Regions from separate parts of the Paraburkholderia pallida genome, predicted to be linked through region 1. Evidence: riboswitches for the same ligand, from Rfam matches in the RefSeq annotation. Region 1 holds a riboswitch; the other holds the start of a gene.
What was found. Region 1 has a riboswitch for glycine ahead of E1956_RS22635 (D-amino acid dehydrogenase). Riboswitches for the same ligand answer to the same signal wherever they lie in the genome.

Region 2: it holds a riboswitch for glycine, as region 1 does, so the genes downstream of both, gcvT (glycine cleavage system aminomethyltransferase GcvT) here and E1956_RS22635 (D-amino acid dehydrogenase) in region 1, are expected to answer to the same signal.

The regions. Positions count from the first base shown of each region.
Region 1 is NZ_CP038149.1:1,671,847-1,678,896, reverse strand. Features, by position in the region: gene E1956_RS22645 (sodium:solute symporter family protein) at 1-551, shown strand, start outside; gene E1956_RS22640 (beta-keto acid cleavage family enzyme) at 794-1,852, shown strand; glycine riboswitch at 2,116-2,227, shown strand; gene E1956_RS22635 (D-amino acid dehydrogenase) at 2,270-3,523, shown strand; gene E1956_RS22630 (LysR family transcriptional regulator) at 3,542-4,492, opposite strand; gene speB (agmatinase) at 4,668-5,642, shown strand; gene E1956_RS22620 (aldehyde dehydrogenase family protein) at 5,755-7,050, shown strand, end outside.
Region 2 is NZ_CP038148.1:734,282-741,331, forward strand. Features, by position in the region: gene gcvP (aminomethyl-transferring glycine dehydrogenase) at 1-1,480, opposite strand, end outside; gene gcvH (glycine cleavage system protein GcvH) at 1,560-1,940, opposite strand; gene gcvT (glycine cleavage system aminomethyltransferase GcvT) at 2,011-3,129, opposite strand; glycine riboswitch at 3,219-3,359, opposite strand; glycine riboswitch at 3,408-3,521, opposite strand; gene E1956_RS03245 (hypothetical protein) at 3,621-3,986, opposite strand; gene E1956_RS03250 (oxidoreductase) at 4,242-5,291, opposite strand; gene E1956_RS03255 (UvrD-helicase domain-containing protein) at 5,757-7,050, shown strand, end outside.

The DNA.
Region 1 (7,050 bases):
ACTATGCGCTCAGCCAGCACTACAGCCTGAACTCGGCGAACGAGGCGTTCTTCGTGGCGGCCAACGACCTTCTGCCGCCATGGCTGCTCGGGCTCGTGGCGGCCGCCGCCGTGCTCTCCGCGCTGCTGGTGCTCACCGGCATGTGCCTCGCCATCGGGCCCATCGTCAGCCGCAATTTGCTGCCGGGCGTGGGCGGAGCGCAACAAAAGGCGGCCGCGAAGATCGTCATCGTGATCTATCTGGCCGTGTCGATCGTCATGACCAGCGCGACGCCGACATTGATGCTCACGCTCATCAACACGACCTATTACGGCGTCGGGCAATTCTTTCCGGGGCTAATTGCCGTGCTGTTCTCGATGCGCATCCGGCCCGCCGCGGTGACGGCCGGCATTCTCGCGGGAGATGGCCTGGCGCTCGCGTTCTACCTGGGCCGCTACGATCTCGGCGGCTTCAATCCTGGCTTGCTGTGCCTGGTAGTCAACTGCATGGTGATCGCGGTGCTCGAGTACGTGTTGCGGGCCACGCGGGCGAGTGGGGCGGTGCGGTCCTGAAGGCTTGACGAGGAGGCGCCGATATTCGGGCGCGCCATCGCGCGCCACCCCGCATCGCGCCGCGTCGATCAGTGACGGTGTTGCCGGCGCCTGTCATGGATAGTCAATCGACTGGCGCGCATGATCAAGCGGGGAATGGGCCCAAACCGGACAATGGCACGCATCACTATCGGGCGGCGCGCTGGACTCGCCAACGCGCTCGCCTGCGGATGCGACAGCCGCTTTCCCCCCGGAGACCCCGCATGAATTTTCTCGACGGCCACCTCTTTCCCGAGAATCAACAGCCCTTGATCATTACCGCGGCGCCTTACGCGCCAGGCTGGTTGCCCTCGGACTTTCCCGAGGACATTCCGGTCACCATGGATGAGCAGATCCAGAAAGCGGTGGACTGCTACAACGCGGGCGCCACGGTGCTGCATCTCCATGTGCGCGAACTCGATGGCAAGGGCAGCAAGCGTCTGTCGAAGTTCAACGAACTGATTGCCGGCGTGCGCAAGGCGGTGCCGGAGATGATCATCCAGGTGGGCGGCTCGATCTCGTTTGCGCCCGAAAACGAAGGGCAAGCGGCGAAGTGGCTCTCCGACGACACCCGCCACATGCTGGCCGAGCTCGAACCCACGCCGGACCAGGTCACGGTGACGGTCAATACTTCGCAGATGAATGTCACCGATCAGGCGGAAGACGCCGACTTCAAGGGCACCTCGCGCGAGAACCCGACGCTCTTTAACGCGTACAAGGAAATGACCGTGCCCGCACAGCCGGGCTGGGTCGAGGAGCACGTGCGCCGGCTGACGGCCAGGGGCATCCAGAGCGCGTTCCAGTGCTACAACCTCAACAGCTTCGAGTCGGTGGAGCGGCTGATGCGCCGCGGCTTCTACAAGGGCCCGCTGGTCATGAACTGGGTGGCGATCGCCGGCGGCATGGATACGCCGAACATCTACAGCCTCGGCAACTTCATCCGCGCGGTGCCCGACGGCGCGGTGGTCACGGTGGAGAGCAATGTGCGCAATGTACTGCCCGTGAACATGATGGGGATTGCGATGGGCCTGCACGTGCGTTGCGGCACGGAAGACTGCCTCTGGAACCAGAAGCGCACCGAAAAGATGAGCACCGTGAAGCAGATCGAGCAACTCGTGCGCATCTCGCGCGAATTCGGCCGCGATATCGCGACGGCGAAGGAGGCGCGCGAGATCAGCAAGATCGGTGTGTTCTACGACACGGTGGAGGAATCGCTGCACGCGAACGGCTTCGCACCGAACCGCAACGGCGGCACGCAAGGCTTCCTGCGCAAGACGGCTTGAGGCAGCGCCCGCGCGGTCCGGCTTTCATGCCGCGCCGGTATCACCTGTGCTTGCGGGGCGGCGCTTCGTGAGCGACGAGGGCCAGGGCCAAGCGTACGCGCAATCCTTCGCGAGGAAAAAAAATCGCTTGCAGCGGCAATAATGGCCCGCTATCTTTGCACTGTTCGATGAACTGCAGCGGGAGAGACTGTCACTGCGAAAGCATTTGACGGCGCCGACGGAGCAACCGCCCCGGAAACTCTCAGGCACAAGGACCCTGCAGCGAGAACACATCTGGAGAGCGGCGCGCAGGCGCCCACCGAAGGAGATTTCCGCCCGGCGTGCTGGATGCCGGCGCGGGAAGAAACTCTCAGGTACATGGACAGATGGGGCACGGTTGTCGGAAACGACAGTGCTCAATCTAATCTGGACCATGTCATGTCACGAATCGCCATCATTGGCGCCGGGATCACCGGCGTCACGACCGCTTACGCCCTTGCAAAGCGCGGCTTTCGCGTTACCGTGTTCGAACGCCACCGCTATAGCGCCATGGAGACGTCGTTCGCGAACGGCGGTCAGCTTTCGGCGTGCAATGCCGAAGTCTGGAACAACACCGCCACCGTCTTCAAAGGCCTGCGCTGGATGCTCACGCGCGACGCGCCGCTGCTCGTGAATCCGCTGCCCGCGTGGCACAAATATTCGTGGATGGCCGAATTTCTGCGGCAGATCCCGAACTATCGGGCCAACACGCTCGAAACGGTGCGCCTCGCAATGGCGGCCCGCGAGCACCTGTTCGAAACGGCCCGTAACGAAGGCATCGAGTTCGACCTCGAGCAGCGCGGCATCCTGCACATCTACAAGGACCGCAAGAGCTTTGACGTGGCCACGAAGGTCAACGCCGTCCTGACCGAAGGCGGCCTCGATCGCCGGCCCGTGACGCCGGCCGAGATCCGGGAGATCGAGCCGGCCCTGGAGGGCGCGTTTTTCGGTGGCTTCTTCACGCCCTCGGATTCGACCGGCGACATCCACAAGTTCACGCGCGGCCTCGCGATGGCGAGTGTGCGGCATGGCGTCGAATTCCACTACGACACGCAGATCGCCGCGATCCGGCGCGACCCGGGCGGCACGTTCACGCTCTCCACGCTGTCGCAGAACGATTCGCATGACGAAATATTCGAACGTATCGTCGTTTGTGCGGGCGTGAACAGCCGTGCATTCGCGTCGATGCTCGGCGACCACGTGAACGTGTATCCGGTGAAGGGCTATTCGATCACCGTAGGTCTCGACGACGAAAAGAGCCAGCGCGCGGCACCCTGGGTCAGCTTGCTCGACGAGAGCGCGAAGATCGTCACGAGCCGGCTCGGCGCCGACCGGTTCCGCGTGGCGGGCACGGCCGAGATCAACGGGTTCAACCGCGACATTCGCGCGGACCGTATCGCGCCGCTGGTCGAATGGACCCGCCGTCTGTTCCCGCAGGTCGACACGTCGCGCGTGATTCCGTGGGCGGGCCTGCGGCCCATGTTGCCGAGCATGCTGCCGAAGGTCGGCAGGGGGCGCATGCCGGGCGTGTTCTACAACACGGGGCACGGACATCTGGGCTGGACCTTGTCGGCCGCAACGGCGGAGAACGTCGCCGCGCTGATCGAGGGCATGGCCGGCACGGCTCAGGGCGTTCGCCTCGCGGCAGCCTGAGCGCGCGGCGCGCCGCGGCTACTTGCGGCGCGCGGGTTTTGTTGCGTCTCCGTGCCGGCCCGCGCGGTCATTCAGCCAGACCTCCTGCAGGTCGATCATGAACGCCTGCAGGATGGACGGCACGGCGGAGGCCCGGCGCGTCACCGCGCAAAAGGGTGACTGCATGCCGAACTGCTCGGGGCCGATGCGCCGCATGTCGTCGCGTTCCACCCAGCGCGCCGCATAGTGGTTGGGCAGGAATCCGATATATGCGCCGGAAAGAATCAGGATCGCCTGCGCTTCGACGTTGTCGACCGTCGCGGCGGCCTTGCTCGCGCTGAGCATCTTCAGATCGTGCTGCTGCAGGTAGCCGCGCGCCGCGATGCGGCTCGCAGCGATGGCTTCGATCTGAACGCCACCTTCCCCCGCCCCCGCAAACAGGGGGTTCCCCTTGCCGCAATAGAGCCCATCGGGTTCTTGATAGAGCTCGGTATAGGTGAGGCCCGGCACGTGGATCGGGAAGTGCCCGATCGCAACATGAAGCCTGCCGTCGAGCACGCGCTCCTCGAGCTCCGCCGGCGTGCCGATGTAGACGTCGACATGCACGTCTTCGCCGCGCGAAACGAACTTCTGCAAGGCCCGCGGCAGCGGCGAAGCGGTGTCCGTCACCGTGTTGTCGATGATGCCCAGATAGAGTCGGCCCGCGATATGCTGCTTCAGCGCGTCCGTGTCCATGCAGAACGCCTCTACGGCAACCTGCAGGCGCTGGGCCGCCTCGTACGTTGCGAGGCCGTGCTCGGTCAGGCGGAAGCCGCCGCGGCCGCGCTCGCACAGCTTGAGGCCGAGGCGCGTCTCGAGCGTGGTCATCTGCTCGCTGATGGTCGACTGGCTCACGTTCAGCGTTGCCTGGGCCGCTGAAAAGCCGCCGCATCGCACGACATGCATGAAAACCCTGAGTAGCTTGAGATCCACGTCCTGCAGTTGCGTCATTGCCCGCGTTCTCCATGATCGCTTGCTTCGGAAATTCCGATATGAATATCTGAACCCCGGGATTTTTGGTCAAAAATAATACCCACATAGTGTCTCAAAGCGGCGGCCCGATAAAAACCGGGTCGTTCACCGATTCCTGACTGGATGACCCAGCGGATCACACACGGAGACACTCATGCCGGGCAACACATACGAAAGCGGGCGGCTGGATTTGCCGTTCGTGGGCCATTGCACGTTCGCGAAATCGCCGGTCTGCCTCGACTGGGATCGCATCGACGCCGATGTGGCGATCCTCGGCGCGCCCAACGACATGGGCACGCAATGGCGCTCGGGGGCGCGCTTCGGGCCGCGCAGCATCCGCGAAGCGTCCACGCTGTTTTCGTTCGGCCACGCGGGAGCCTACGATCACGAAGACGACGCGCTCTATCTGACGCGCGACCAGGTGCGCATGGTGGACGTGGGCGACGCCGACATCGTCCACACCGACATGGCGGCGAGCAACGCCAACATCGAAAGCGCGGTGCGCAAGATTCTCGCGAATGGAGCGATGCCCGTGACGCTCGGCGGCGATCATTCGATTCACGCCCCGGTGATCCAGGCGTTCGAGGGCCATGGCCCGATTCACATCGTGCACTTCGACGCGCATCTGGATTTCGTCGACGAACGCCACGGCGTGCGTTACGGACACGGCAATCCGCTGCGGCGCGCTTCGGAGATGCAGCACATCAGCGGCATGACGCAGCTCGGCATCCGCAACGTTTCGTCGTCGAACCGCGGCGACTATGACGCCGCGCGAGCGGCGGGCTCCGACATTCTTTCCGTGCGCGACGTGCGCCGGCTCGGCGCGGAGGGCGTGCTGGCACGGATTCCCGAAGGCCGCGCCTACTACATCACGATCGACATCGACGGCTTCGATCCGTCCATCGCGCCGGGCACGGGCACGCCGAGCCATGGCGGCTTCACCTACTACGAAGTGCTGGAAATCATCCAGGGGCTCGCGCGCCGCAGCCACGGCAACGTGGTGGGCATGGACCTCGTGGAAGTCGCTCCGGCCTACGATCCGGCGGGCGTGACGCCCATTCTTGCGGCTCAACTGCTGCTGAATTCGATCGGCGTCATCTTTCACGCTCGCAGCCAGCATCGGCGCTAAGCCATTGAGTCATTGAGGCATTGAGGACCAGGGCCAGCGACGCAGGCAACGGCACGAAACATTAATGCGCGCGCCGTGGGCGCACGACGCCGCGCGAGATCAGGAGACAAGCTTGGATTCCATCGTACGAAACTATCTGGAGCAGTTCGGCGTGCGTGAAGCAACGCGGCGCTTTCTCGAGCAGCCGCAACGCATGTTCATCGCCGGCGCGTTCGTGCCGGGCAGCGAGGGCGAGGTGCTCGACGTGGTCGAGCCGTCCACCGAAGGCATCATCACGCAGATTCCGCTCGCCACGGCAGGCGACCTCGACCGTGCAGTCGCCGCGGCGCGCGGGCAGTTCGACGGCGGCGCGTGGCGGCGCCTCAAGCCGCTCAAGCGCGAGCGCCTGCTGCATCGCCTCGCCGATCTGATCGAGGCTCACGCCGACGAGCTGGCCGAGATCGAGTCGATCGACGTCGGCAAATCGGTGGCGAATGCGCGCGATGTGGATGTCCAGGGAACCGTCGACACGTTCCGCTATTTCGCGGGCTGGGCTTCCAAGCTGCACGGGCGCACCGTGGAGCCTTCGCTGCCCGGTCACTACCTCGCCTATACGCGCAAGGAGGCCGTGGGCGTGGTGGGGATCATCGTGCCGTGGAATTTCCCGCTGCAGACGCTGGCGTGGAAGCTGGCTGCGGCGCTCGCGGTGGGCTGCACGGCGGTGATCAAGCCCGCGGAGCTGACCTCGCTGTCGACGCTGCGCTTCGCCCAGCTCGTGCAGGAGGCCGGCATTCCCGACGGTGTGGTGAACGTCGTGACCGGGCGCGGCAATGTGATCGGCGCCGCCATGGCGCGCCACCCCGGCATCGACAAGGTGACGTTCACGGGCTCCACGGCGGTGGGGCGCGAGGTCGGCAGCGCGGCGCTCGACGGCGTCAAGCGCGTCACGCTCGAGCTGGGCGGCAAGTCGCCGGTGCTCGTGCTCGACGATGCGGACATCGAGGCCGCGGCGCGCGCGGTGGCGAACGGCATGTTCTTCAACTCGGGGCAGGTGTGCGACGCCGGCAGCCGCCTCTACGTGCAACGCAGCGTGCACGAACGCTTCCTCGCCGCGCTGATCGACTACACGCGCACGCTCAAGATCGCGCCGGGCCTCGATCGCGACTGCTTCATCAGCCCGCTCGTCTCGGCGCAGCAGAAGGCGCGTGTGACGTCGTATATCGAGGCGGGCCGTCGCGAAGGCGCGGAACTGGTGTATGGCGGGCGCAACGTGGAGGGATCGGGCTATTTCGTTCAACCGACGATCTTCGCGCATTGCCGCCCGGACATGCGCATCGTGAAGGAGGAGATCTTCGGGCCCGTGCTCGTGAGCGCGCCATTCGACGACCTGAGCGAGGCCGTCGCGCTCGCAAACGACACGCCGTATGGC
Region 2 (7,050 bases), on a different contig from region 1:
GGTACGCGCTTTCGCGCACGAGCGCGGCCGGGAACGTCACCGCTTGCTGCGCAGCGAGGGCGGCGTCGAGCGCATCGACCGACGGCGCTTCGCTCGCAAACGCGGCTTGCGCGAACACGGCGAGCAGATCGGCCAGATCGCCACGCGTGGTGGTTTCGTCGACGGACACGCCCACGCGCGTCTCGCTCACGCGGCGCAGGTTCATGCCGCGCGCGAGCGCTGCGTCATGCAGCGCCTGGGTGCGCGCGCCGGCTTCGAACGTGAGCGTGTCGAAGAACGACTCGTTCACGAGCGTGTAGCCGAGCTGCTTCGCGCCCGCGGCCAGGATCGCGGCCACGCGGTTCACGCGCTGCGCGATGCGCTTCAGGCCCTGCGGGCCGTGATAGACGGCGTACATGCTCGCCATGATGGCCAGCAGCGCCTGCGCCGTGCAGACGTTCGAGGTGGCCTTTTCGCGGCGGATGTGCTGCTCGCGCGTTTGCAGCGCGAGGCGCAGTGCCGGGTTGCCCTGGGCGTCGACGGTCACGCCGACGAGACGGCCCGGCATCTGGCGCTTGAATTCGTCCTTCACCGCGAGGTACGCGGCGTGCGGGCCGCCGAAGCCCATCGGCACGCCGAAGCGCTGCGAGTTGCCCACGGCCACATCGGCGCCCCATTCGCCCGGCGGCGTGAGCATCGTGAGCGCAAGCAGGTCAGCGGCGGCGATCACCGCGCCGCCCGCGGCGTGGATGGCTTGCGCCAGTTCGCGATAGTCGCGCACGTCGCCGTTCACGCCCGGATATTGCAGCAGCACGCCGAACGCGCCTGCGTTGGCGGCTTCAGCGGCGGGGCCGACCTTCACCTCGATGCCGATCGGCTTCGCGCGCGTCTTCACGACTTCGAGCGTTTGCGGCAGCACGTCGTCGGCGACGAAGAACACGTTCGACTTCGACTTGCCCACGCGCTGCACGAGCGTCATCGCTTCGGCGGCGGCGGTGGCCTCGTCGAGCAGCGACGCGTTTGAGATCGCGAGACCCGTCAGGTCGACGATCATCTGCTGGAAGTTGAGCAGGGCTTCGAGGCGGCCCTGCGAGATTTCCGGCTGGTACGGTGTGTAGGCCGTGTACCAGGCCGGGTTTTCGAGCACGTTGCGCAGGATCACGGCCGGCGTGTGCGTGTCGTAGTAGCCCTGCCCGATGTAGGAGCGGAACACCTGGTTCTTGTCTGCGAGCGCGCGCAGCGCGGCGATCGCTTCGGCTTCCGAGCGCGGCTCGCCGAAGGGGCCGAGCGGCAGCGCGTCCTTGCGGCGGATCGCGGCCGGAATGACCGCGTCGATCAGCGCGGCGCGCGAGGCGAAGCCGAGCGTGTCGAGCATCGCCTGCTGGTCGGCCGGGTCGGGCCCGATGTGGCGGGCGGCGAAGGCGTCGTGCGCTTCGAGTGCGGCGAGCGAAAGGGCCGAGAGCGGCGTGTTCATCAGACGATCCGGGTGTTCGAGCTTCATAGGGTTTCCTGCGGGCGCGGGCGGCGTGGGCAATGCGCGCGCCGCCGCGCCGTCTGGTTAAGGCGACTTCGCCTGCGTGTTAAGCGCCGATGGCCTTTTCGTAGGCGGCGGCGTCGATCAGCGCGTCGAGCTTGGCGTCGGCGGCCGGCTTGATCTTGAAGAGCCACGACTCGTACGGCGCGCCGTTCACCTGATCCGGCGTGTCGACGAGCGCGGTGTTCGATTCGACGATCTCGCCCGCGACCGGTGCGTAGATGTCCGAGGCGGCCTTGACCGACTCGATCACGGCAACGGCGTCGCCGGCGGCGACGGCGCGGCCCGCATCAGGCAGCTCGAGGAAGACGATGTCGCCGAGCGCTTCTTGTGCGTGGTCCGTGATGCCGATGGTCAGCGTGCCGTCGGCTTCGGTGCGGATCCATTCGTGCGATTCGGTGTATTTCAGATCGGCCGGGATGCTCATGGGTTGCTCCAGTGCGTGGTTCGTTATGACTTGAAAGAGGGGGGGCGTGCGCGGCTCGAATCCTTGCGGATCAGGCGACGAGCACCTTGCCGTTGCGCACGAAGGGCAGTTTTACCACGCTTGCAGGCAGGGCCTTGTCACGGATCTGCACCTGCACGACGTCGCCCGGCTGCACGCCCTGGGGCACGCGCGCAAAGGCGATCGATTCCTGCATCGTCGGCGAGAACGTGCCGCTCGTGATTTCGCCTTCACCGTGCGGCGTGAGCACCTTCTGGTGCGCGCGCAGCACGCCGCCGGCCTTGCCGTTTTCCTTCTGCAGAATCAGGCCGACGAAGGCCATGCGCGAGCCGTTTGCCTCGAGCACGGGGCGGCCGACGAACTCGCGCGGCTCCTTCATGTCGACGGTCCAGGCGAGGCCCGCGTCGAGCGGCGAGACGCTGTCGTCCATGTCCTGGCCGTAGAGGTTCATGCCCGCTTCGAGGCGCAGCGTGTCGCGCGCGCCGAGACCGCAGGGCTTCACGCCCTGGCGCTGCAGGGCGTCCCAGAATTCGCAGACGGCAGCGGCGGGCAGCACGATTTCGAAGCCGTCTTCGCCGGTGTAGCCCGTGCGCGCGACCATCAGCTCGCCGAACGGCGACGCTTCGATCTTCGCGGCGTTAAAGGGTTTGAGGAGTTCGGTGGCGCTGCGCGAGGAGGGCGCGACTTGCCAGACCTTTTCGCGCGCGCTCGGACCCTGCACGGCGACGATTGCGAGATCGCGGCGCGGAGTGATGGTGAGGCCAAAGCCGCCTTCGGCGTTGAGCTTCTCGAACCAGGCGATGTCTTTTTCGGCGGTGCCCGCGTTGACCACGGTGCGGAATTCGTCGTCGGCGAAGTAGTAGACGATCAGGTCGTCGATCACGCCGCCTTCGGGGTTCAGCATGCACGAGTAGAGCGCCTTGCCCGGCGTCGTGAGCTTGGCGACGTTGTTGGCGAGCGCGCGGGAGAAGAACTCGCGCGCCTTCGCGCCCGAGAAGTCGACCACGCACATGTGCGAGACGTCGAACATGCCGGCGTCGGTCCGCACCGCGCGATGCTCGTCGATCTGCGAGCCGTAGTTGACGGGCATGTCCCAGCCGCCGAAGTCGACCATGCGGGCATTGAGCGCGCGGTGCGAGTCGTTCAGCGGGGTGCGTTTGAGTTCGGTCATGGGGCCTCAGGCGGTCGCGAAAAATCGCGCGAAAACGAAAAAGGCCATGCAGGAAACGCCACAGGCACTATGCCTGGGGTCGGTTCTTGCATGGCCCCTCTGTCCTCGATACCTGAGAGATTGCGCCGTGTTGAATGCTGCTGGATGGCGCGCGCCCCTTCGGTGGGCAGCCTGAACGCCCGGGGCTCATTTGCCCAGCCGTTCTACTGCCGCTCTCCAGAGTTTCGGACTCGAAAGTCACACGCGGCGCACAGGCGCGCGCGAGCGATTCGGAGGTCCGGCGCGCACGGTCCTTTTGCCTGAGAGTTTGTGGGTTGCCCCTTCGGCGGCGCCGCGTTGCACCTGCCTGGTGGCGGGGTGCGACAAACGGCGCGCTCTCCCGGCGCGCGCAGCGATTGTGCGCGACGCTTGGCGGGTGTGTCAATGCGGAAAAAAACGGGGGCGGGGTGGCTCCCGGGATTGCCGACGGGGTTGCCGCCGGGGTTGCCGCTTTACTCGCCGATGGCGCGCGCCGCCGTGTCGAGCTCCTGGTTCAGCACGTGCTGCTCGTCGCCGGAGATGCCGCCGCCGTGCTGGGCCGCCATGTCGTGCGCTTCGCCGCGGATCGTGTCGAGGCGGTGATGGAACGCGGCGCCCTGGGGCGGCGGGTAGTAGCCCTGATTCACGCGCATGTCGATGCGGCGGCTCAGATTGTCGATGCGGCCGTCGACCTCGTGCAGGCGGTCCACCGCCACTTCATGCGGATTCGGGCCGGGGTTCACAACCACGGGACGCGGCGGCGGGGGCGGGTTGACCACGCAAGCGGCGAGCGTCGAGACGAGCGCGCCGACGGCGGCGTAGCGGATGGCACGGTTCAAACGGGTCATTGAGACTCTCCTTTTGGTCGCAGCTTTTAGTCGTTGTTGCTCGGTTTTTTTGCGTTGTATGTCGGCAAACGTGCCGCGCGCGCCACCCGATGACCGCGGCGCTGCATGCACTTGTAACGATTTGTTCACACCTTTCAATTGCGTCGGGCAAATGCAAGGTGCATGGGGTGCCGGCACGCGGGCGCTGAACGCCGGGCGAAGCGCCCGCGACCGCGCCAACGCGCGGTTTTGCGCGCGGGTCCGTTATCAAGCCGTGGGCGTGAACGCGATCGTGCGGCCTTCGGCGGCGCTCTGCGTGGCGATCTCGATGATCCTCATCACGTCGACGGCGTCCTGCGGGCTCACCGGGAAAGGCTCGCCATCGCGGATCGCGGCGGCGAGCGCGCGATAGAGATCCGCGTAATTGCCGGCGGCGTTGGGCACTTCGAGTTCGGTTTCCGTGCCGTCATCAGCCAGCATGTGCAGGCGGCCCGGCTCGTTGCCGTCGCCGAAACCGGGCTGGCCCGGGCGCAACCCCGCCTTGAGCTGATCTTCCTGCGTATCGAGCCCGTTCTTCAGATAGCTGCCGCGCGTGCCATGGATGACGAAGCGCGGCGCGAACGCGGCCAGTGCGCTTGCATGCAGCACGGCGTCGTGGCCCGGGTAGCGCAGCACGAGGTGCACGTAGTCGGGCGCGGTGGCGTGGTCGCGGCGCGTGTGGACGAACGCCGTGACCGACTCGGGCGCGCCGAAGAGCGCGAGCGTCTGGTCGATCAGATGTGGCCCGAGGTCATAGAGCAGGCCGCCGCCGCGTGTCGCGTCCTCGCGCCAGCGCTGGCGCACCTGCGGACGGAAGCGGTCGAAATGCGATTCGTAGTGCGTGACGCGGCCGAGCTCGCCGTTCGCGAGCAAATCGCGCACGGTGAGGAAATCGCCGTCCCAGCGGCGGTTGTGGAACGGCGCGAACACGAGGCCGCGCTGCTTCGCAATGGCGGCGAGCGTGCTTGCTTCCTCGGCGGTGAGCGTGACCGGCTTGTCGACCAGCACGTGCTTGCCGCGCTCCAGCGTGCGGCGCGCGAGCTCGTAGTGCGTGTCGTTGGGCGTGGCGATCACCACGCATTCGATGGCGTCGAGCGAGAGCAGGGCGTCGAGGTCGGGGACGATCGCGGCATCGGGATAGTCGGCCTGTGCGCGCTCGGCCTGGCTCGTCGCGATGGCGGCAAGCGTGGCCGCGCCGCTATGGGCGATCACGGGTGCGTGGAAGGTCTGGCCGGCGAAGCCATAGCCCATCAGGCCGATTTGCAGCGGTGCAGTCATGAAGCGCGTCCTCTTTCCAGCAATGAGGCGGCGCGGCGCGAGCCGTCGCCGCGGGTGGCGGGAGCCCGCCAAGGGGGCCTGCCATTGTGGCACGCGTGGCTGGCGCGTTGCACGGGCCAGGCGTGGCGAAAGTCTGGGGACGGATGGCGTGGGCGCAGGCGTGATGCGGCGGGCCGCCGTGGTTCAGTGCCGTGTGAGTGGGGCGAGTCGGTGGATGACGTCGGGGCCGCATCGGCGCGCAGCCGCCTCGTGTTAACATCGCAGCTCTCGCGTGAGAGGCCGCCGCGTTGTTACGCGCGCCTCGCGCCATGCGGTTTGCCGTGCTTCGCGCGCTCTCGTGCGCGGGCGCCGCGCCACGCAAGGATGAGCGCCCCCGGCCGGCCGCCTCCAGCTCGGCCCCCCGGCTGGGCGCCCCGCGCGCACGCCTCCCAGCTACACCACCCGTTTTTCTCCAATCCAGCAACGATGTCCGCAGGCCTGAATCCCGCCCAAAGCGAAGCGGTGCGCTACCTCGACGGTCCCTGTCTCGTGCTCGCCGGCGCGGGCAGCGGCAAGACGCGTGTGATCACGCAGAAGATCGCGCACCTGATCGAAGCGAAAGGCTTCGAGCCGCGCCATATCGCGGCCGTCACCTTCACCAACAAGGCCGCCGCCGAAATGCGCGAGCGCGTGGGCAAGCTGCTCGAAGGCAAGACGCTCACCACGCCCGGCAAGGAAGGCCGCAAGGTGCCGACCAACCAGCTCACGGTCTGCACGTTCCACTCGCTGGGCGTGCAGATCCTGCGCCAGGAAGCCGAGCACCTGGGCTTGAAGCCCCAGTTCTCGATCATGGACTCCGACGACTGCTTCGCCATGATCCAGGAGCAGGTGGGCTCGACCGACAAGGGCTTCATCCGCAAGATCCAGTCGATCATCTCGCTCTGGAAGAACGGCCTCGTGATGCCCGAAGAGGCGCTCGCGACCGCTTCGAACGAGGACGAGCATCAGGCCGCGATCGTCTACCGCAACTACATGGCGACGCTGCACGCCTATCAGGCGGTGGACTTCGACGACCTGATCCGCCTGCCCGCCGAGCTGTTCGCGAAGAACGAGCCCGTGCGCGAGCGCTGGCAGAACAAGCTGCGCTACCTGCTGGTCGACGAGTACCAGGACACCAACACCTGCCAGTACGAGCTGCTCAAGCTGCTGGCGGGCCCGCGCGCCGCGTTCACGGCCGTGGGCGACGACGACCAGGCCATCTACGGCTGGCGCGGCGCCACGATCGAAAATCTCGCGCAGCTCGGCAAGGACTATCCGAAGCTGCATGTGATCAAGCTCGAGCAGAACTACCGCTCGACGGTGCGCATCCTCACGGCGGCGAACAACGTCATCGCCAACAACCCGAAGCTCTTCGAGAAGAAGCTCTGGTCCGAGCACGGCATGGGCGACACCATCACCGTCACGCCCTGCAACGACGAAGAGCACGAGGCCGAGTCGGTGGTGTTCCGCCTCTCCTCGCACAAGTTCGAGCGTCGCGCGCAGTTCCGCGATTACGCGATTCTTTATCGCGGCAACTTCCAGGCGCGCATCTTCGAGCAGGTGCTGCGCCGCGAGCGCATTCCCTATGTACTCTCGGGCGGCCAGTCGTTCTTCGACAAGGCCGAGATCAAGGACATCTGCGCGTACCTGCGCCTGATCGCCAACCACGACGATGATCCCGCGTTCATCCGCGCGATCACCACGCCGCGCCGCGGGGTGGGCAATACCACGCTCGAAGCGC